Regions from separate parts of the Janthinobacterium sp. 78 genome, predicted to be linked through region 2. Evidence: predicted binding sites of a transcription regulator. Region 2 holds the regulator's gene; each other region holds the start of a gene.
The links. The regulator FNR, encoded in region 2, switches genes on or off when oxygen is low (the NO sensors DNR and NnrR bind a similar motif). The targets are predictions, from matches to a motif close to TTGATNNNNATCAA.
Positions count from the first base shown of each region.

Region 1: the regulator FNR is predicted to act here: its motif matches at 1,919-1,932, upstream of cydD (thiol reductant ABC exporter subunit CydD).
Region 3: the regulator FNR is predicted to act here: its motif matches at 4,052-4,065, upstream of C8C92_RS25810 (universal stress protein).

Region 1 covers NZ_QENT01000001.1:2,718,574-2,725,738, reverse strand. Annotated here, with positions in the region: gene C8C92_RS12225 (ATP-binding cassette domain-containing protein) at 1-157, opposite strand, end outside; gene cydD (thiol reductant ABC exporter subunit CydD) at 154-1,854, opposite strand; gene C8C92_RS12215 (GbsR/MarR family transcriptional regulator) at 1,972-2,544, shown strand; gene C8C92_RS27740 (FxDxF family PEP-CTERM protein) at 2,837-3,403, shown strand; gene C8C92_RS12205 (hypothetical protein) at 3,575-3,754, shown strand; tRNA gene C8C92_RS12200 (tRNA-Arg) at 3,826-3,900, opposite strand; tRNA gene C8C92_RS12195 (tRNA-Pro) at 3,995-4,071, opposite strand; gene glmM (phosphoglucosamine mutase) at 4,153-5,490, opposite strand; gene folP (dihydropteroate synthase) at 5,531-6,364, opposite strand; gene ftsH (ATP-dependent zinc metalloprotease FtsH) at 6,479-7,165, opposite strand, start outside.
Region 2 covers NZ_QENT01000001.1:332,448-339,612, forward strand. Annotated here, with positions in the region: gene ccoO (cytochrome-c oxidase, cbb3-type subunit II) at 1-293, shown strand, start outside; gene C8C92_RS01380 (cbb3-type cytochrome c oxidase subunit 3) at 295-495, shown strand; gene ccoP (cytochrome-c oxidase, cbb3-type subunit III) at 488-1,408, shown strand; gene ccoG (cytochrome c oxidase accessory protein CcoG) at 1,413-2,795, shown strand; gene C8C92_RS01395 (FixH family protein) at 2,942-3,466, shown strand; gene fnr (fumarate/nitrate reduction transcriptional regulator Fnr) at 3,470-4,228, opposite strand; gene C8C92_RS01405 (response regulator) at 4,468-7,165, shown strand, end outside.
Region 3 covers NZ_QENT01000001.1:5,870,397-5,877,561, reverse strand. Annotated here, with positions in the region: gene C8C92_RS25825 (MFS transporter) at 1-81, shown strand, start outside; gene C8C92_RS25820 (hypothetical protein) at 117-479, shown strand; gene C8C92_RS25815 (NADP-dependent malic enzyme) at 672-2,990, shown strand; gene C8C92_RS25810 (universal stress protein) at 3,051-3,887, opposite strand; gene C8C92_RS25805 (hypothetical protein) at 4,197-4,697, opposite strand; gene C8C92_RS25800 (M56 family metallopeptidase) at 4,761-5,507, opposite strand; gene C8C92_RS25795 (GNAT family N-acetyltransferase) at 5,507-5,923, opposite strand; gene C8C92_RS25790 (Imm10 family immunity protein) at 6,088-6,444, shown strand; gene C8C92_RS25785 (NnrU family protein) at 6,514-7,092, shown strand.

The sequences.
Region 1 (7,165 bases), 2.4 Mb from region 2:
CAATCGAGGTGGCGGTAATAAACCAGCCGGACAAGCCCAACAAGGCCATGCCGGCCACCGCCGTCAGGGCCGCCAGCAAGGCCCCCCCGATCAGCTTGCCGGGCTGGGCCAGCAGCAATTGCCGCAGGACGGGGCTCGATATGAGGGAAGTTTTCATGCCAGCTGTTCCTGTTCGTGCTCCTGTGCCAGCGCCCGGACATCGACCTGTACCGTGCGCTGCAGCCGGCCGGCCAGCACGGGGTCGTGCGTGGCGACGATCATCGTCTTGCCCTTGGCCAGTGCCAGCAAGGCGTCCGTGACGCGCGCCGCCGTTTCGCTGTCCAGGTGGGCCGTCGGTTCATCGACCAGCAGCAAGTCCGCGTGCGGATGCAGGGCCACGCGGGCCAGGGCCAGGCGCACGGCTTCGCCGCCGGACAAGCCCTGGCCGCCATCGCTGAGCATGATGGCCGGCTGCGCCTGCGCCACGCTAGCCAGGTCGGCCAGGTGCAGCGCCTGCGTCACCTGCGCAGCGTTCGCACCGAGGCGGCCCAGGGTCACATTCTGGCTGACGGAGGCGGCAAACACGTGCGGACGCTGGCCCATCCAGGCCATGCGCTGGCGCAAGGTATTCACCGTGCTGTCGCTCAGGCGCACGCCGCCGATGCGGATCTCTCCACCGCCGGCGGGCAGCAAGCCGGCCAGCAAGGATAGCAAGGTGGTCTTGCCGGCGCCGCTGGCGCCCAGCAGGGCCACGTGTTCACCGGCACGCACCGTCAAGTCGAAGCGCTCGAATACGGGCGCTTCGCCGGGGTGGGCAAAGCGCAGTTGATGGATGTCGACGGCCGGTGGTGGCGCCACCGCCATGGCGGCGGCGGAAACGGCAGCCACTGCCACACCAAAGCCAGGCAGGGGCACGCCCTCGCCCGCCAGGTCATGCAGGCCGGCCAGGCCCGCTTCGCCGGCCGCCTTGTCGTGCCAGACGGCGGCCAGTTCGCGCAGGGGCTCGAAGAATGCGGGCGCCAGCAGCAGGATGAACAAGCCCTGCCCCAGGCTCAGTTCGCGGCCCCAGGTGCCGAAATTGATGCTGCCCAGCAAGGAGAAACCGATAAACGCCGCCACCATGGCCACCCCCAGCGCGGAAAACAGTTCCAGCACGGCGGACGACAAAAAGGCGATGCGCAGCACCACCATCGTGCGCCGGCGCACGGATTGCGACGAGGCATCCAGGCGTTCCGCCGTGGCGTTGACGGCGTCGAGCGCGCGCAGGGTGGCCAGGCCGCGCAGGCGGTCCAATAGAAAAGCATTCATGCTGCCCATTTCCACCATCTGCGCGCGGCTGGCCGCTTGCGCGCCCATGCCCACCAGGGCCATGAAGACGGGAATCAAAGGGGCGGCGATGAGCAGGATCAGTGCGGCGATCCACGACAGCGGCGTCACGACGGCGAGAATCACCAGCGGCACGGTGAGCACTTTCCAGCGCGCCGGCTTGTAGCGCACCAGATACGGCACGATGGCTTCGGCCTGCTCGGCGATGACGCTGGCCGCCTGGCCCGACTGCGCGCGCTGGCGGTCCAGCGGCGAACGCTGCGCCAGCGCTTGCGCCACCTGGGCGCGCAAGGTGCTCAGATGGGCGCGCGCCGCCGCGTACATGCGCCGCGCGCCCCACGCTTCGCCGCCGGCGCGCAGCACGCCCAGCAGCAGCACGCCAGCGGCCGGCAGCAGGGCCGCGCGCCACGGTGCACCGTCCAGCATGGCTTGCACGGCCCAGGCCAGCAAGGCCGCTTGTGGCAGCCACAACAAGGCGGCACCACCTTGCGCCAGGCTGGCGGCGCGGGGAAGGATAAAGCGGGGCAAAGACAGTGGCGTGGTCGGCATCTCTATACTTTTTGAGTTTTCAGAATTTTCTGTAAATTCGATTTTTTGTATAATACTGCGAAACATGACATATATCAATTGACCCTGCGGGTGTGGCGTGAAAAAATTCAGATAATTATGAAAACTCAAAATATCCACATGACGCCGCTGATCCTGACCTTTGTCAGCCATTTCGGCGAGATGGGCAGCCGCTGGGGCTTTAACCGTACGGTGGGACAAGTGTACGCCTTGTTGTTTGTCGCGGAGCATCCTTTGCACGCGGATGAAATCGCGGAACACCTGAGTTTTTCACGCTCGAACGTGAGCATCGGCTTGAAGGAATTGCAGGGCTGGGGCTTGATCCGCCAGTCGCGCATCCCCGGCGACCGGCGCGAGTATTTTTCCTCGCTGGGCGATGTATGGCAAATCTTCCGCGTGGTAGCAGCAGAGCGCCGCCGCCGCGAAGTGGCACCCACCCTGACGGTGCTGCGCGAATCGCTGCTGGCGCCGGCCACGGAACCCGTGGACCAGTATGCGCAGGAGCGCATGCGCGAAATGTATGAATTGGTCGACCTGGCCAACACCTGGTTCGACGACTTGCAGCGCCTGTCGCCCGAATCGATGGCGCAACTGATGAAAATGGGCGCCAAGGTGCAAAAGTTGCTCAACGCCAAGGATCGTCTGTTTGGCGTCAGCAACAACAACGATTGACCTCCCTCCCCAAGCCAAGGCGCCGCCAGCACAAACTGGGGCGCCTTGTCACGCCATTTCCCAACGTCATGCTGGCTATCGCTGGCACAGCCAAACATAGCCATATACGATGTTATCAAGCGAACCAATAGAATTATTAAAATTGCATTAATTTATATCAAGAGTAAGCTTTCATTTGCGTATTCGCTACGCACAGGAAATAGATAAAAACGGGCAATGGGATGACTTCCCCGGCATGCAGGGACGCGTCCAGACATGATGAAGCGACTGTCTCAAGCACAAGGGGATTTTCATGAAAAGCATAAAGAGCATTGCCATCAAGGCATCCATGCTGGCCGCAATGACTGTACTGGCAAGTGCGGCGCAAGCGGCCACCTGGATCGATGTGGGTCCGGCCAGCGGTTTCGTCATCGCCGGCAGCACCGTCACGTATTCACCATCGCCGGCACTGCAGGTGAAATATTATGACGATAATCTGGTGCCGCAGAGTCCTGCGGCCATCCAAGGTTACATCAACGGCGTGTTCGGCACCAGCCTGGGCGCCGCCGTCTCGTATTGCGACAACGCCACCTCGGGCTGCACTGCCGGCACCACGGCAGGCTGGAGCGGCGGCGTCAATTCGTATATGAGCGCGACCGCCTATGACTATCTGGCCATCCACTTCGGCAAGGGCGAACTGGTGTTCCACTGGGCCGCACCCGTGGCCGCAGGCACCACTTTCACGGTGGAAGGTCTGCCCAAGGATCTGAGCAACTACAGGGCCTTCATTTCCGCCGTGCCGGAACCTGAAACCTATGCCATGCTGCTCGCCGGCCTGGGCCTGCTGGGAGTCATGGCACGCCGCCGCCAGGGAGAGTAAGCCTCATCACAAGCTGCATAACGGCAGTGGCGCAGCAGCGCCCGCTGCCACCCTCAATGCCAGCCGCATCTTTACGCCGCGCTTGCGGCGCCAGGCCCACTGTTTACACCATTTTTAGATCCCCCTCGCTATGCTCGACAGCATCAACTGCTGATCGACGAGGGAGAACTCATGCACGAACAACCGTTTCAGCCACGCGCGCGCAGCGTGATCCGCCAGCACTTGCCCGTGCGGGAACGGCTGCGTCTGGCCCGACGGGCCAACAGAAAAATCGTTTCGCTATGTTCGGCGCTGCTGTGCGCGGTGCCGCTGCTGTATTTGCTGATCGTGGTGCTGTTTGCGCAGCCTTAAGGCCGCGTGCTGACAGACAGGAAAGAGAGAAGATGGCGGCCGCATGGCGCAAGCCGTGGCCAGTATGAAACTGGTCCGCCCAGAGGGAATCGAACCCCCATTCACGGTTTAGAAGACCGTTGTCCTATCCGTTGAACGATGGGCGGAAAGGTGCAGTATTTTAATCCATGCGCGCCAGCAATGAAATGCCAGCGCGGAATAGAAAACGGGCTGTCATTTCTGACAGCCCGCTTATGACTTTGGTCGGAGTACAAGGATTCGAACCTTGGACCCCCTGGTCCCAAACCAGGTGCGCTACCGGGCTGCGCCACACTCCGAAGACAAGATAATAACGCCCCCAGCCAATTTCGTCAATTGCCATAGACGAATTAGATGGAAAAAACTATCGGCGCTTGCCTCTACACACCGACTTTATCGGCGATGCGGCGCGCCATGCTCTCGGCCAGCTCTTTATCTTTCGCCTCGACCATCACGCGGATCAGCGGTTCGGTGCCCGACGCGCGGATCAGCACGCGGCCCGTGTCGCCCAGTTCGGCCTCGACCAATTCTTTTTCGGCCACCATGGCGGCATTTTTTTGCCAGTCGAACCCGGGCGCCACGCGCAGGTTGATCAGGGTTTGCGGGAACAGCACCAGTTCGGCCAGGCATTGCTGCAGGCTCTGGCCGCTGCGCTTGAGCGCGGACAATACCTGCAGCGCGGAAACGATGCCGTCACCCGTCGTGTGGCGGTCCAGGCACAGCAGATGGCCGGAGCCCTCGCCGCCCAGTATCCAACCCTTTTCCTTCATCACTTCCAGCACGTAGCGGTCGCCCACCTTGGCGCGCGCAAAGCCGATGCCCTGCTGCTTGAACAGCACTTCCAGCGCCATGTTGGTCATCAAGGTGCCGACGGCGCCCGCCACGGGGCCCGTTGCCAGCCGGTCCTTGACCATGACGTACAACAGCTCGTCGCCGTTATACAGGCGACCCGTGGCGTCGCACATGATCAGGCGGTCGGCGTCGCCATCGAGGGCGATGCCCAGATCGGCCCCCTGCTCCACGACGGCTTCGGCCATGGCCTTGGTTGCCGTGGCGCCGAAGCCCGCATTGATGTTGAAGCCATCGGGCTTGTTGCCGATGGCGATGACTTCCGCCCCCAGCTCATGGAACACGTGCGGCGCGATATGGTAGGCGGCGCCATGCGCGCAGTCGACGACGATCTTCAGGCCGCGCAAGTCCAGCTCGTTCGGGAAGGTGCTCTTGCAAAATTCGATGTAGCGGCCCTGGGCGTCATCGAGGCGCTTGGCGCGGCCCAGCTTGTCCGACGGCACGCAAGCCATGGGCTCATCGAGCGCCGCCTCGATTTCCAGTTCCACGCTGTCGGGCAGCTTGGTGCCCTGGCCGGAAAAGAACTTGATGCCATTGTCGTGATACGGATTGTGCGAGGCGGAAATGACGACACCGGCCGACAGGCGCAGCGCCCGCGTCAGGTAGGCAATCGCCGGTGTCGGCATGGGGCCGGCCAGCATCACGTCCACGCCGGCTGCCGACAGGCCAGCCTCCAGCGCCGCTTCCAGCATGTAGCCGGAAATGCGCGTGTCCTTGCCGATCAGCACCGTCGGGCGTGCCTTGCAGCCTTGCGACTTGGCCAGCACCTTGCCGGCCGCATAGCCGAGGCGCATGACGAAATCGGGGGTGATCGGGGCCGTGCCCACCAGGCCGCGGATGCCATCGGTACCAAAATATTTACGGGTCATCGTATTTCTCTTCTTGTTGTTTATGATAGATCTTACTGGGTCAGTGTGCCATGCGCCAGACCTTCAGCGCATCGACGGTTTCAGCTACATCATGCACACGGATAATTTCTGCACCTTGCGCTACCGCAGCAAGCGCACCGGCAACACTGCCGGCCAGGCGCTGCTCGACGGGACGTCCCGTGACGGCGCCGATCATCGACTTGCGCGACAGGCCCGCCAGCACGGGCAAGCCCAGCTCGCTGCGCAACTGGCGCGTGGCGCGCAGCAAGGCATAGTTTTGTTCCACCGTCTTGCCGAAACCAAAGCCGGGATCGACGCACAGGCGCTCGCGGGCGATGCCGGCCGCCGTCATCGTGTCGATGCGCTGGCGCAGGAAGTCGGTGACTTCGCGCACCACGTCTTCGTACTGAGGCTGGGCTTGCATGGTTTCTGGCACGTTTTGCATGTGCATGATGCACAGCGCACAATCGCTGTCCTGCACGGCCTCGATGGCGCCCGGCGCGCGGAAAGCGTTGATGTCGTTGATCATGTCGGCGCCCGCCAGGATGGCTTCGCGCATCACTTCGGGTTTATACGTGTCGACGGAGAGGGGCTTGCCGCAGTCGCGCAAGGCGTACAGTACCGGCATGACGCGCGCAAGCTCGTCCTGCAGGGGCAAGGGCGGTGCGCCGGGGCGGCTCGATTCGCCGCCGATATCGATGATGTCGACGCCGTCGACTATCATCTGCTCGGCGCGCGAGAGGGCAAATTCAAGCAGTTGATACTGGCCCGCATCGGAAAACGAGTCGGGCGTGATGTTCAGGATGCCCATCACCAGCGCCTGCGTGCCGGACAGGTTGAAGCCGAAACGGCCAAATTGCAAATAGTGTCGCATGTGAATCTTTGTAGTCGTCATGAAAATCTGGCGCGGCAACGAAAAAGGGCAAGGATCACTCCTTACCCTCGTTCTTGCCATACCCTTGCGTGCCGCCCGTCAGGGCGGCCGTTATCAGGCTGGCGCCGTCACGTTTGGCGAGATGCCGCCCGTGCCGCTGTCACCGCCCGCATTGCGGCGTGGCGGAATGACTTTCGGTGGACGCGGCTCCAGGCCGGCCATGATGTCATTGATCTGCTCTGCATCAATGGTTTCCCATTCCAGCAAGGCTTTGGTCATCATTTCGACCTTGTCGCGGTTGCTTTCCAGCAAAGTACGCGCCAAAGCATATTGCTTGTCGAGAATGTTGCGGATTTCAGCATCGACCTTTTGCTGGGTCGCTTCCGAGATCGTCTTGGTGGCGCCACCGAAGAAACCTTCGTTTTCGCTGTCTTCGTAGACCATCACGCCCATGCTGTCGGACATGCCGAAGCGGGTCACCATGGAGCGGGCCAGCTTGGTGGCACGCGAGAAGTCATTCGACGCGCCCGTGGACATCTGCCCCACGAAAATCTCTTCGGCGATGCGGCCACCGAACAGGATGGAAATTTCTTCCAGCATCTTGTCCTTGTAGGCGGACAAGTTGTCGTGTTCCGGCAGCTGCCAGGTCAGGCCCAGGGCCCAGCCGCGCGGCATGATCGTCACTTTGTGCACGGGATCGGCTTTTGGCAGCAACTTGGCGACGACTGCGTGACCGGACTCATGGTAAGCCGTATTGCGACGCTCTTCCTCGCGGATGATCATCGATTTACGCTCAGGACC
Region 2 (7,165 bases):
CGGACCTGGCCCGCGTGGGCGCCCGCTACAGCGATGAATGGCACCGCACGCACTTGAACAACCCGCGCGACGTGGTGCCCGAGTCGAACATGCCGGGCTACCCATGGCTGGCGAAGACCAAGCTGGTGCCTGACGACATCATGCCGAAGATGCGCGCCCTGAAACGCCTCGGCGATCCGTACAGCGATGCGGAAATCGCCGCCGCGCCGGCCCAGCTGCAGGACAAGACGGAAGAAGACGCCCTGGTCGCCTATCTGCAAGGCCTCGGTACATTAATCAAAACAAGGAATTAGCATGGCAATCGAAAACCTGTTTGACAGCGCCAGCAGCGTCATGACGGTGGTTTCCTTTACGACGTTCGTAGGCATCCTGTGGTGGACGTTCAGCCGCAGCAATAGCGACTTCGACGCGGCGGCGCGCCTGCCGTTCGACGACGAAGCGCTCGACTACGCGGCCGATGCCGCACCGGCACAAGGGGAGCGCAACCATGGCTGATTTTACCAATGGCTTCTGGAATATCTACATCATCGTGCTGTCCTTGCTGGGCATCATCGGCTGCGGCGTGCTGCTGTACTCGCAGTCGAAAATCAAAGTGGTCGAAGGTGCGCCTGCCGACGGCACCACGGGCCACGTCTGGGACGAGGACTTGAAGGAACTCAACACGCCGATGCCGCGCTGGTGGATGTGGTTGTTCTACATCACCATCGTCTTCGCCCTGGCGTATCTGTTCCTGTACCCGGGCCTGGGCAACTATGCCGGCAGCCTGGGCTGGAAATCGACGGGCCAGTACGAGGAAGAGCTGAAGAAGGCGGAAGCCGACTACGGTCCCCTGTTCAACAAGTACCTGAGCCAGGACTTGAAGACGGTGGCCGCCGATCCGCAAGCGCATGCCATCGGCCAGCGTTTGTTCCTGACCTACTGCGCGCAATGCCACGGTTCGGATGCACGCGGCAACAAGGGCTTCCCCAACCTGACCGACAAGGACTGGCTGTATGGCGGTGAACCCGACATCATCAAGACCACCATCCTGCATGGCCGCAATGGGCAGATGCCACCGATGGGCGCCGCCCTGGGCTCCGAAAAGGATGTCGAGAACGTGGCCCATTATGTGCTGAGCCTGTCCGGTTCCACCTCGGACCCCGTCAAATCCGTGCTGGGCAAAGCCAAGTTCGGCGCCTGCATGGCCTGTCACGGTGCCGATGCGAAGGGCAATCAGATGCTCGGTTCGCCTAACCTGACGGACAAGATCTGGCTGTACGGCGGCAGTGCTGATACCATCATGGAAACCGTACGCAAGGGACGCAGCAACACCATGCCGGCCTTCAGCGATTTCCTCGGCGAGTCCAAGGTCCACGTGCTGTCGGCCTATGTCTGGAGCCTGTCGAATCCACAGACGCCCGTGAAATGATGTAATGGAACCTCAAGTCATCAAGATGTATGCGGCCCGCGAGCAGATCTACCCTCGCGAGGCCAAAGGACGCTACGCTACCTGGCGATGGGTATGCGTATGGCTTACCCAGCTGGCGTTCTACGGCTTGCCGTGGTTGACCTGGAATGGCAGGCAAGCCCTGCTGTTCGATTTGACCACGCGCAAGTTCTACATTTTCGGCGTCGTGCTGTGGCCCCAGGATTTCATCTATCTGGCGGCCCTGCTGATCATCTGTGCGTATTTGTTGTTTCTCGTCACGGCCATCGCCGGGCGGGTGTGGTGCGGGTTCTCTTGCCCGCAAACGGTATACACGGAAATCTTCCTGTGGGTCGAACGCCGCATCGAGGGCACGCGCAGCGCGCGCATGGCCCTCGACAAGCAGGGACCGTCCGTGCGCAAGGCCTTCAAGAAGACGGCCAAGCACCTGGCATGGGGCGCCATCGCCCTGTGGACGGGCTTTACCTTTGTCGGCTACTTCACGCCGATCAAGGAACTGGCGCAGTCGGTGACCACCCTGAACTTCGGTCCCTGGGAATGGTTCTGGGTCTTGTTCTACAGCCTGGCAACCTACGGCAACGCGGGCTGGCTGCGCGAGCAGGTGTGCAAATACATGTGCCCCTACGCGCGCTTCCAGAGCGCCATGTTCGACCAGGACACGCTGATCATCACCTACGATGCCAAGCGCGGCGAACCGCGTGGCGCCATCAGCAAGAAGGCCGGCAACAACGACAAGCTGGGCGACTGCATCGACTGCACCCTGTGCGTGCAGGTGTGTCCGACCGGCATCGATATCCGCAACGGCCTGCAGTATGAATGCATCGGCTGCGCCGCCTGCGTCGATGCCTGCAATACGGTGATGGACAAGGTCGACCGGCCGCGGGGACTGGTACGCTACAGTACCGACCATGCGATGGAAAACAACTTCAGTTCGAAGCAGATCCGCCAGCGCGCCATGCGCCCGCGCGTGCTGATCTACACTTCCATCCTGGCCCTGATCATCATTGCCGTGTGTACCTCGCTGGCGCTGCGCACGCCCCTGAAAATGGACGTGATCCGCGACCGCGGTTCGATGGGACGCGAAGTGGAAGATGGCATGATCGAAAACGTCTACCGCTTGCAGATCATGAACACCTCGGAGCAAACCCAGCATTTTAAAATCAGCGCTTCCGGCTTGCCGGGCCTGACCTTGCTGACGCGCGAAGAGGTGACCTTGCAGCCGACGGAAACGCTGGGTTGGCCGATCCGCCTGCGCGTGCCGCACGGCGTGGGTGAGAAGGGTTCGAACAAGATTGCGATCGAATTGCATTCGCTGGACGACCCATCGCTGCATGTGCGTGAAAGCGCGGTATTCATCGTACCGCGGTGATGTTGATTCGGGGTCGGACCCTCCGGGTCCGACCCCGGTATGTCGCCGTAGGGGTAGCATCCAACATGCGGTAGGTTTACTGTATTTTCAACCCAGAAGCAAAAGCTGGGGTCAGACCCACAGGGTCCGACCCCAAGGAGAACAAAATGTCCGACAGTCTGAAACTGCAAGCACCCGCCGATCCCTGGTACAAGCATCGCTGGCCTTGGCTGCTGATGATCGGCCCCGGCCTGTCGGTGGTCGTCGGCAGCTTCATGGGCTATATCGCGTTTACGCAGCCCGATGCGCTGGTGGTGGGCGACTATTACAAGCAGGGCAAGGCGATCAACCAGGACTTGCGGCGCGATACGATCGCCAGCGACCTGGCGATGGATACCAGCCTGTCCTATGATGTGGCGTCAGCGCGCCTGAGTGGTTCCGTGCACAGCTTCGGCAAGGCTTACCAGGGTCCGCTGCAGCTGCATCTGGCGCATGCGACCCTGCCGGAAAAGGATATCAAGCTGCTGGTGCAGCCCGATGCGGCCGGCAATTTTTCCGTCGCGCTGCCGATGCTCGAACGCAGCCGCTGGCAAGTACTGGTGGAAAACGACAAACGCGAGTGGCGCCTGTCCGGCATCTGGACCTGGCCGCTGCAGCGCAGCATCGCGCTGCATGCAGATGAGGAACTGTAAGCCTTATTTGCAGACGTCCGTGCCGGCCGTAATGGCTTTCAACTTGGCGGGCTGCAAGATCTCGATCTCGCGGTTGGAGACGCGCAGCCAGCCTTCCTTCTTGAATTTCGACAATAAACGGCTGACGCTCTCGATGGTCAGCCCCAGGTAATTGCCGATTTCCTCGCGCGACATGCGCAGCTGAAATTTGCTGGCCGAATAGCCGCGCGCTTCATAGCGCGAGGCCAGGTTGACGATAAAGGCGGCAAAACGCTGGGTCGCCTGCATATTGCCCAGCAACAGCATGACGCTTTGCTCGCGCGTGATTTCCTGGCTCATCATGCGATGGAAATGACGCAGCAGGGTCGGCATATTGCCCAGTAATTGTTCCAGGCTGGAAAAAGGAATTTCACACACTTCGCTGTCTTCCAGCGCCACCGCATTACAGTGATGGCGGTCGGCGCTGATGGCGTCCATACCCAGCAGTTCGCCAGCCATCTGGAAACCCGTCACCTGCTCTTCACCGCCCGGATTGATCTGGTACGTCTTGAAGTGCCCCAGGCGGATCGCGTACAGATTCTGGAACGAGTCGCCGATGCGGAACAGCGAGGCACCGCGCACGATCTTGCGGCGGCGGCCGATGATCTGGTCCAGCCTGTCCATGTCGCCCACATCGAGGCCCATCGGCAGGCACAATTGATGCATGCTGCAGGTCGAGCATCGCGCACGCAACGCTTCCACGGTCACTGTGGGCATGGTGGGAGTGAGTAGCGCTTCAGTCATGTCGGTACCTTTTAGAAAATGCAATAACGAGTTTACTGCATACAGGGTTGCCGTGTGCCAATTTCACCGCATTTCCGCTGAATAAACGACGTTCTGACTTTGATTATATGGCAACATCGTTAAAAGCCCATGTGGGGAAGGCAATTTGCGCAGCGCCGCTTGCCAAGTTGATGTATTGATAGGAAAATTCCCGACAGCATTAGCTGCCGCCTGTACCGCCCGGTACTGAAAAGGAAATCATGAAGCCTCTCGGCATCAAAGCAAAAGTCGCGCTGGCCACCAGCCTGACCTCGATCGCCATGATCGCGCTGGTCACCATGATACAGGTGCAGCGCATGCGCGCCGACTTCACCCGAGTACTGCTGAGCCAGCAGTCTGCCCTGATCACCCGCACCGCTGCCGAACTCGACGACAAGCTGGGCATGCTGCTGCAGATCGTCACTTTGACGGCCCGGCAACAGCCGCCGGCATTGATCGCCCAGCCCGCCCAATTGCGCGAATACTATTCGCGCCGCTCGATGCTGGTACTGTTCGACGACGTGCTGGTGCTCGATGCGCAAGGCGCCGTCGTAGCCGACATGCCGGAAGTAGCGGGGCGCGCCGGCATCAACGTCGCCGAGCGCGAATATTTCCAGACCGTGCTGCGCACGCGCCAGCCCATGATCACCGAGCCGATGCTGGGCAAGTCGAGCGGCATGCCCATCGTGCAGATGGTGGCGCCCGTGCTCACCGCCGATGGCCAGGTGGCTGGCGTGGTGATCGGCGTGCTGCGCCTGTACAAGGACAACCTGCTGGGACGCTTGCGTTCGGAAAAGATCGGCAAGAGCGGCTATTACTTCATCCTCACGCGCGGCGCCGTGCCGCGCTACGTGCTGCACCCCGACACCAGCCGCTTGCTGCAGCCGCGCCTGCCGAACGCCAACCTGACCACCACGCAGTTGCTGAAGCAAGATGGCGAAGGCAGCATGGTCAGCACCAACAGCCGCGGCATCACGGCCGTCAACAGCTTCAAACGCCTGAAATCGGTGAACTGGCTGCTGGCCGCCTCGCTGCCTCTCGACGATGCCTTCGAACCGTTCGATGGCGTGCTGTACCGGCTGGTGCTGTGGAGCGTCCTCGCTTCGCTGCTGGCCGCGTTTATTCTGGGCTGGGTCACCGTGCGCCTGCTGTCGCCGCTGGTGCGCCTGCGCGACACGCTGCAAGCCATGCGCACCAGCGGCAGCCGTTTCACGCCCGTGCCGGTGCGGCAGCGCGACGAAATCGGCGAACTGACGGAAGCGTTCAACGGCCTGATGAGCGAACGCGACCGCCTGCAGCAGGAACTCGAAGCGCGCGCGGCGGAGCTGGAACAGGAGCGCGACCGGGCCGAGGCGGCCAACCGCGCGAAGAGCGATTTCGTGGCCAACATGAGCCATGAAATCCGCACGCCCCTGAATGCCGTGCTGGGCATGGTGTACTTATTGGGCAATACCAGGCTCGATACGGAACAGCGCAAGTATCTGACCATGGTGCGCGTGGCGGGCCAATCGCTGCTGGGCATCCTCAACGACGTGCTCGACTATTCGAAGATCGAGGCGCGCCGCATGGAATTGTCGCCCGTCGAATTCGACCTCGACGAAGTCATGAACACGCTGGCCACGACGATGACCATGAATGCGGGCGAAAAGGAGCTGGAACTGGCCATCGCCGTCGAGCCCGACGTGCCGCGGCGCCTGATGGGCGACGCCCAGCGCCTGCAGCAAATCCTCGTCAACCTGGCCGGCAACGCCATCAAGTTTACCGAGAGCGGCGAAGTGGTGGTGGCCGTCAGCCTGGCCGAGAGAGAGAACGGCCGCGCCTGGCTGCGCTTCGAAGTGCGCGACACGGGCATCGGCATGACGGAACTGCAGCAACAGCAGCTGTTTGCCGCGTTTTCACAGGGCGACCAGAGCATCACGCGGCGCTTCGGCGGCACGGGCCTGGGCCTGGCCATCAGCAAGCAGCTGATCCACATGATGGGCGGTGATATCGCCGTGGCCAGCAGCGAAGGCAAGGGCAGCCGCTTCTGGTTCAGCGTGCCGTTCGAGATGCTGGCGCAGCCGGCCGAAACGCGGCGCACGCCGGCACTGGGCCAGCTGCGCCTGCTGGTGGCCGACGATAACCGCACCACGCGCGAACTGATCGTCAAGCTGATCGAGGCCTGGGGCTGGCTGGCCGACGAAGTGGACTCCGGCTTTGCCGCCATCGAACTGTACCGCGAACGCCTGGCGCAGCAGCAACCGTACGACGTGGTGCTGGCCGACTGGCACATGCCCGTCATGGACGGCCTGGCCACGGCCAAGGCCATCCGCCAGGCGGCCAGCGGCCAGCGCCAGCCCATCGTGGTGATGGTCAACGCCTTCGCGCGCAACCACCTGGAAGAAATCTCCAGCGCGGCCGAGGCCGATGTCGTGCTGATGAAGCCGATCACGGGTTCGAGCCTGTTCGATGCCCTGCACCAGGCGCTGATCGCCAAGAACGACGGCGGCGAACCGCGCATCCTGCACCAGCCGCTGGGCACGGAACTGGCCGGCGTGCATTTCCTGCTGGTGGAAGACAATCATTTGAACCAGGCCGTGGCGCGCGGCATCCTCGAGCACATGGGCGCCACCCTGGACGTGGTGGGTGACGGCTTGCAAGCGGTGGAACGGCTGCGCACGGAAGCGCTGCGCTACGATATCGTGCTGATGGACATGCAAATGCCCGTCATGGACGGCTTCAGCGCGACCCATATCATCCGCACGGAACTGCGCTTGAACTTGCCCGTGATCGCCATGACGGCCGGTGTGCTGGCGTCCGAACGCGAGCGCTGCATGACGGCCGGCATCAGCGATTTCATCGCCAAGCCCGTGGTGGTGGAAGAGATGATGGCAGTCATCCTGCGCCACCTGCCGAAGCGCCCGCCCGTGCAGACGGCCG
Region 3 (7,165 bases), 5.5 Mb from region 2:
GGCGTGGTGTTGCTGCTGCTGATCGCCGTGCGCTTCGCGCCCGGTGCGCGGCTGGCGTCGCCGGCAGGAAAAATCGCGTAGGCTATCGGTTTTCCCTGCGAGAAAGATGTACCACCATGGCTGACGATATGGCTGCGCCACCCTCCTTATTGCCCGCCAACCGCCGCATCGTGCTGTCCGGCGAGGATGCGCTGCGCATCCTGCGCGAGATCGAATTCCTGTTGCAGTCGCTGCATCACATCGGCCGCTACTATTATCCCGACGGCGACGATGACGGCGCCGATGCCCTGCGGCGCGCGCAGTATTGCGCGGAAACGACGCGCTTCATCGACGCGGAGCAAGCGACGACGCGCCTGGCGCTGATGCGCAGCATTTTGTCCGCGCCGTTCGACACCACCCTGGGCGCGGATGAGATGGACGATCTCGAGCGCGCCGTCGAAGCGCTGCCGCTGTGGCGTGCCCCTGGTCGCCTATCATAAAAACTAATTGAAATCTAAAATTTGATAGTTTTTCCTGCTCAGCACGTTTGTGCCGCCGGACGGCCTTACAATGCTAGGTTATGCGTTTTCGTGATATCAGACTGTGGCTAGCGGAAAATACCTAGCTAATTGAAAGAATCGGTCTGATAAAATCCGGAACACCCGATCGACCAAACAGGAAGGCTGCACAGCATGGATTCGTCATCTGATAAAAAAGAAGAATTGCGTCAACAATTGCGCTTGGCCGCACTCGAATATCACGAGTGCCCGCGCCCCGGCAAAATCAGCGTGACGCCCACCAAACAACTGACCAACCAGCGCGACCTGGCGCTGGCCTACTCGCCAGGCGTAGCAGCTCCGTGCGAAGAAATCGTCATCGATCCGGCGAATGCCTATAAATATACGGCGCGCGGCAACCTGGTGGCCGTCATCACCAACGGCACGGCCGTGCTGGGACTGGGCAATATCGGCCCGCTGGCCGCCAAGCCGGTGATGGAAGGCAAGGGCGTGCTGTTCAAGAAATTCGCCGGCATCGACGTCTTCGACATCGAAATCAACGAGATGGACCCGGACAAGCTGGTCGACATCATCGCTTCGCTGGAACCGACCTTCGGCGGCGTGAACCTGGAAGACATCAAGGCGCCCGAGTGCTTCTACATCGAGCGCCAGTTGCGCAGCCGCATGAAGATTCCTGTCTTCCATGACGACCAGCATGGCACCGCCATCATCGTCGGCGCGGCCATCCTGAACGGCCTGAAAGCCGTCGGCAAGAAAATCGAAGAGTGCAAGCTGGTCGTGTCGGGCGCGGGCGCCGCGGCGCTGGCCTGCCTGGACCTGATCGTCGACCTGGGCTTCCCGCTGAAAAATATCTACGTCACCGACCTGGCCGGCGTGGTCTACAAGGGCCGCACGGAACTGATGGACCCGGACAAGGAACGCTTCGCGCAAGACACGCCGCTGCGCACCCTGGCCGAGATCATCCCGGATGCCGACATTTTCCTGGGCGTGTCCGCCGGCGGCGTGCTGAAGCAAGACATGGTGCGCAAGATGGCGCCGAACCCGCTGATCCTGGCGCTGGCCAATCCGAATCCGGAAATCCTGCCGGAAGAAGTCAAGGCCGTGCGCAGCGACGCCATCATCGCCACGGGCCGTTCGGACTATCCGAACCAGGTCAACAACGTGCTGTGCTTCCCGTACATCTTCCGCGGCGCTCTCGATTGCGGCGCGACGACGATCACGCGCGAAATGGAAATCGCCGTGGTGCACGCGATCGCCGACCTGGCGCATGCCGAGCAGTCCGACATCGTCGCCACCACCTACGGCATCAGCAACCTGTCGTTCGGTCCTGAATACCTGATCCCGATGCCGTTCGATCCCCGTTTGCTGATCAAGATCGCCCCGGCCGTCGCCAAGGCAGCCGAGGAATCGGGCGTCGCCACGCGTCCGATCAAGGACTTGCAAGCGTACGCGGACAGCCTGCAGCAATTCGTCTACCGCAGCGGCACTTTCATGAAGCCGCTGTTCCTGATGGCCAAATCGACGCCGGCCGAACTCAAACGCATCGTCTACGCCGAAGGCGAAGAAGAGCGCGTGCTGCGCGCCGTGCAAGTGGTGGTCGATGAAAAACTGGCGCGTCCTATCCTGGTGGGTCGTCCACCCGTGCTCGAAGCGCGCATCCAGAAATTTGGCCTGCGCCTCAAGCAAGGCGTCGATTTCGACGTCATCAACCCGGACTTCGACGAGCGCTATCGCGATTACTGGAACACGTATTACGCGATGACCAGCCGCAAGGGCGTCACCGAGGAATACGCGAAGCTGGAAATGCGCCGCCGCCATACCCTGATCGGTTCGATGATGATCCACAAGGGCGACGCCGACGGCATGATCTGCGGCACCTTCGGCACCACCCAGCTGCACCTGAAATACATCGACCAGGTGCTGGGCAAGCGCGCCGGCAGCAATGTCTACGCGGCCATGAACGTCCTGATCATGCCGGAGCGCCAGCTGGTGATGGTCGACACGCACGTCAACGAAAACCCGGACGCCGGGCAATTGGCCGAGATCACCATCATGGCCGCCGAAGAGATGACCCGCTTCGGCCTGTCGCCGCGCGCGGCCCTGCTGTCGCATTCGAACTTCGGTTCCAGCGACAGCGCCTCGGCGCAAAAGATGCGCGCCGCGCTGGCCATCATCAAGGAACGCGCGCCGGACCTGGAAATCGACGGCGAAATGCACGGCGATACGGCCCTCGACAGCAAGCTGCGTGAAAAAATCATGCCAAACTCGGCCCTGAAGCACGATGCCAACCTGCTGGTCATGCCGAATATCGAGTCGGCCAACATCGCCTACAACCTGGTGAAAACGGCCGCCGGCAACGGCATCGCCGTGGGCCCGATCCTGCTCGGCTGCGCCAAGCCCGTGCACATCCTGACGCCATCGGCCACCGTGCGCCGCATCGTCAACATGACGGCCTTGTGCGTCGTGGATGCGGTGGCGCAACGTAAAGTCTAAGCGCTAGCTGTTCTTCGGTAAAAGCCGCGCCATCCGTCAGGGTGGCGCGGCTTTTTGACGTCAGTGCGCCATCAACACGGGCAAGGTCATCTGGCGCAAGACGGTTTCCGTGACGCCTCCCAATAAAATTTCGCGGAAGCGCGCGTGGCCGTAGCCGCCCATCACCAGCAGGTTTGCATGCACTTCGGCGGCCATGGCCAGCAGCGCCGTGCCGATGTCGCCCGTGGCGATGGCGGGACGCACTTCCACGGGCACGCCATGGCGGCTCAGGTAGGCGGCGATGTCGGCGCCCGGATGGCGGGCCGGCTGTGCATGGCCAGCCGGCGGGTGCAGCAGGGCCAGCACCACCAGGCGCGCCGCGCGCAAGAGGGGCAGGGCGTGGCCGATGGCGCGCGTCGCTTCCATGCTGCCATCCCAGGCCACCACCACGGTGTTGTTGACCTCCGCAAACTGGCCGCTGCGCGGCACGATCAGCACGGGGCGGGCCGCGTTGAGCATCACATACGGCACCAGGTCGCTCATGGCGCCGGGCAGCGCTTCGCTGTCGTCGTGCTGGCTGAGCACCGTCAAGTCGCTGTAGCGGGCGCTGACGGCCATGCCGCCATCCTCATCGTCTTCGATCAGGCGCCGTTCGAGCGAGACGGCGCCGGCCTGGCGCGCCAGCGTTTCGAACTGGTCGAGTGCCTGTTCCGCCTGGCCGTGCAGTGCTGAAATCTGCGCCGCCACGGCGCCGCCGCGCATGCCGCGGTTGTTTTCCAGGGTAAAGCGCGACAGGCCCGTCATCGCCGCGCCGATCAGGTGCGCCTGGTGCGCGTGCGCCAGCCGCGCCGCAATGGCGATGCGCTGCGGCGCATGGCGCGACAGGTCGGCGTGGACGAGGATGGATTTGTAAGCCATGGTGTCACTCGGTAGTCAGGATGGCAACAAGGCTAGAACGACAACACGGGCAAGTCCAGCATTGCCGTGCCGGACGGCGGTTTTCTTATGCTGGACTTGATGTGGGTCAAAAAAACACGGGCCATGGCCTTCCGCAAGGCCACGGCCAGGAAATTGCGAGCTGTTTGATGTGCATCAAAATGCCTATCCCCCTGCCGGCGATAATGGCATCGAACTCCTTGCCCTTCCAGTGGTCTGCATCGGCGCCGGCGCCATCTGTCCGGCACTTCTTTGTGTGACGCAACAACGCTGGCCGTGGCGGGAGTTCACTTAATTGTAGGGCTGCAAGTCCAGCCAGACGGCATACGACAGGCGCTTGCCGTTCCACAGGCCGCCGCCGCGGATGACGGCGTCGCACGAGGTCAGCTGGCCGACCAGGTCCATGCGACCCAGGTTGCGGCGCAGGCGCAGGGCGTCGTTGTGTGACAGGTAGCCGACCAGCTGGCCATCGATGAAGACGGCGATGGCCTTGTCCTGGAACGGATTGGCGTCGTCGCAGACGAGCAGGGCCAGGCATTTTTCTTCCGCGTTGCCGGGACCGTGTTCGCCAGCCAGTTTGGCGATGGCGCTCTGGTACATCGCTTCGTTTTCCACTTCCGACGCAAAGCGCCCCTCGTCGTTCCAGTGGTGTGCCGGTGCGCCTGCAGGAATCGCCGGCATATACTGGCGTACCGAAACGAGCGGCTTGTGCAGCGGTTTGACGGGCGTGCGGCCGCTGAAGACGTAGTACAGCAGGGCGATGACGATCACGATGGCAAGCAGGTAAAGCATGGTATCTCTCTGATTTCTAAGGGGGAGCCGGGAACGCGGGCGCGCCGCGCGGCGTTGCCGCTACTATAGCAAGTTCGCTGCCTGCTTCCCGGTAAATCTGGCCATCAGATGGCGGCGCCGGCGCAGTGCGCGCGGATCGCCCAGCACGATGGGTGCGGCGCCCGTCAAGCCCGAGTAATACTGGCCGTGCCGACGCAGCACCGTGGCATAGTCGCGCAACGCGTGGCCGTGCGCCAGCATGCGCGCGTCGCAATCGACTTCGATGGCAAAGCGCAGCCGGTGCAGCTGCCACCACAGGGGCAGGTTCCAGGGCATGAGCACGATCAAGGCGTAGGCCATGGCCATCAGCTGCGGGTCGCGCGCGGCCAGCCGGCATTGTGCGTGCGCCAGCAGCAGCGCCTGCTGCCGGGGTGGAATCAGTTGCAGCCAGACGGGCATCACGATGCGCGGTCGCAGCAGCCCCGCCACGCAAGGGCCGATGCCGCCACTCAAGTACACGGGCGTGCCCAGTAACGATGTTTTCTGCCAGCGGCGCTGGTGCGACAGCAGCCAGACGCTACGCAGCACCAGCAGCAGCAGCATGCCGCTGGATAAGACAAACCAGCCCAGCTTCAGCTGCGATTGTGTCGCCGGCATGGCTGCCAGCACGCCGGGTAGCCATGCCAGGGGCAAGATGGCGGACGCGGCGATGGCCGCCAGCCACAGCCAGCGCGTCGTGCGCCCGCGCCGTTGCAGCGTGCGCTCGGCGCGCCAGGCGGCGGCGCTCAACAGCAGCGCCAGCGCCATGCTGCCAGCCAGCCAGGCCGGCACTAGCGTACCAGCGCCATGCCGACGGAGACGGGCGCCGTATGCTTGAAACCGAATTGCGCATACAGCTCTTGCGCCTGGCCATCGGCGATCAGGCTGACATACGCGCTTTGCGGGACGTCCGTCTCGATGAATTGCATGATTTCGCGCATGATGCGCTTGCCCAGGCCCTTGCCCTGATGCGCGGGCAGCACGGCGATATCGGTCACCTGGAAGAAGCAGCCGCCATCGCCGATGATGCGGCCCATGCCCACCACTTCGTCGCCCAGCAGCACTTGCACGGCAAACAGGGAGTTGGGCAAGCCCTTGGCCGCCGCCTCCGTGCTTTTCGCGCTCATGCCGGCGGCCACGCGCAGCAGCTGGTAGGTGGCGATGGCGGGAATGGCCAGGCGGATGGTGTAGGGCGATGCTGCGGTCAAGGCGCTCTCCTGTGCAATATGGATGGAATGACCATTATAGGCGGCATGCTTTATTCGCCGCGCGCCATGTTGTTTGCACCGCTTTTGCGCTATGGTGGCGTCATCCCCCTATTTGTTGAAAGCACGCCATGTCCGCAGGATTTACCGCCACCGAGTTGTCCGTTATGAATCAAGACGACGCCCTGATCACCACCCTGGCCGCACCAGCCGGCAAAGGCGAGCCCGTCTACCTGATGCTGCAGCGCGCAGACGAATATGACGAGCAGGACGTCGCCATGGGCATGGACGAACCCTATATTGAATACTGCGGCCAGGAATTTGCCTGGTATGGCCACATGCACGCCGTGATCTTGCATCCGAACCGCCTGTCCGTGCAGATGGATGCCGAGGCGGCCATGCAGATGGATGACGACGGCCAGATCGACGTGCGTTTCAACCTGACGCCCGAGCGCTACGCCCAGCTGCAGCAGGCGCTGCGCACCACGTTCGAGGGCTGCGACTACTATCGCGAGGAACGTTGATCTGCGCGGACGACGCCGGCCATGGCGTCGTCTATGCTCCTTAGCTGCTTTTGACTGGGAGGGAAGACGATGACGGTGCTGATACTCGGTTTGCTGCTGTTCCTGGGCTTGCACTCGGTGCGCATCGTCGCCGACGGCTGGCGCAGCGCCCAGCTGGCGCGCCTCGGCGAAAAGCGCTGGAAGGGGCTGTATTCGCTTGTGGCGTTTGCCGGGCTGGGTCTGATCATCTGGGGCTACGCCCTGGCGCGCCAGCAACCGCAGGTGCTGTGGGCGCCGCCCATGGGCTTGCGCCACGCCAGCGCCCTGCTGATGCTGTTCTCGCTGATTTTACTGGCGGCGGCCAATGTGCCGCGCAACCGCATCAAGACCTGGGTGCACCACCCCATGCTGCTCGGCACGCAACTCTGGGCCGTGGCGCATCTGCTGGCCAACGGCAGCGTGGCCGACGTGCTGCTGTTCGGCGGCTTCCTCGCCTGGTCGTCAGTGGATCTGTATGCCGCCGTGCGGCGCGACCGCGCGGCCGGCGTGGCGTACGAGGGCGGCACCATGCAAGGCACCTTGATTGCCATCGGCGCCGGGGTCGCGCTGTGGCTGCTGCTGGCGTTCTGGCTGCATGGCGTGCTGTTTGGCGTGCGGCCGTTTGGCTAGTCGGATGCGGCAGCTTCCTTGCTGCTGTGCCCGCTCCCTCGTTCCCGGCCAATCACGGCAAGCAGATAGCCAA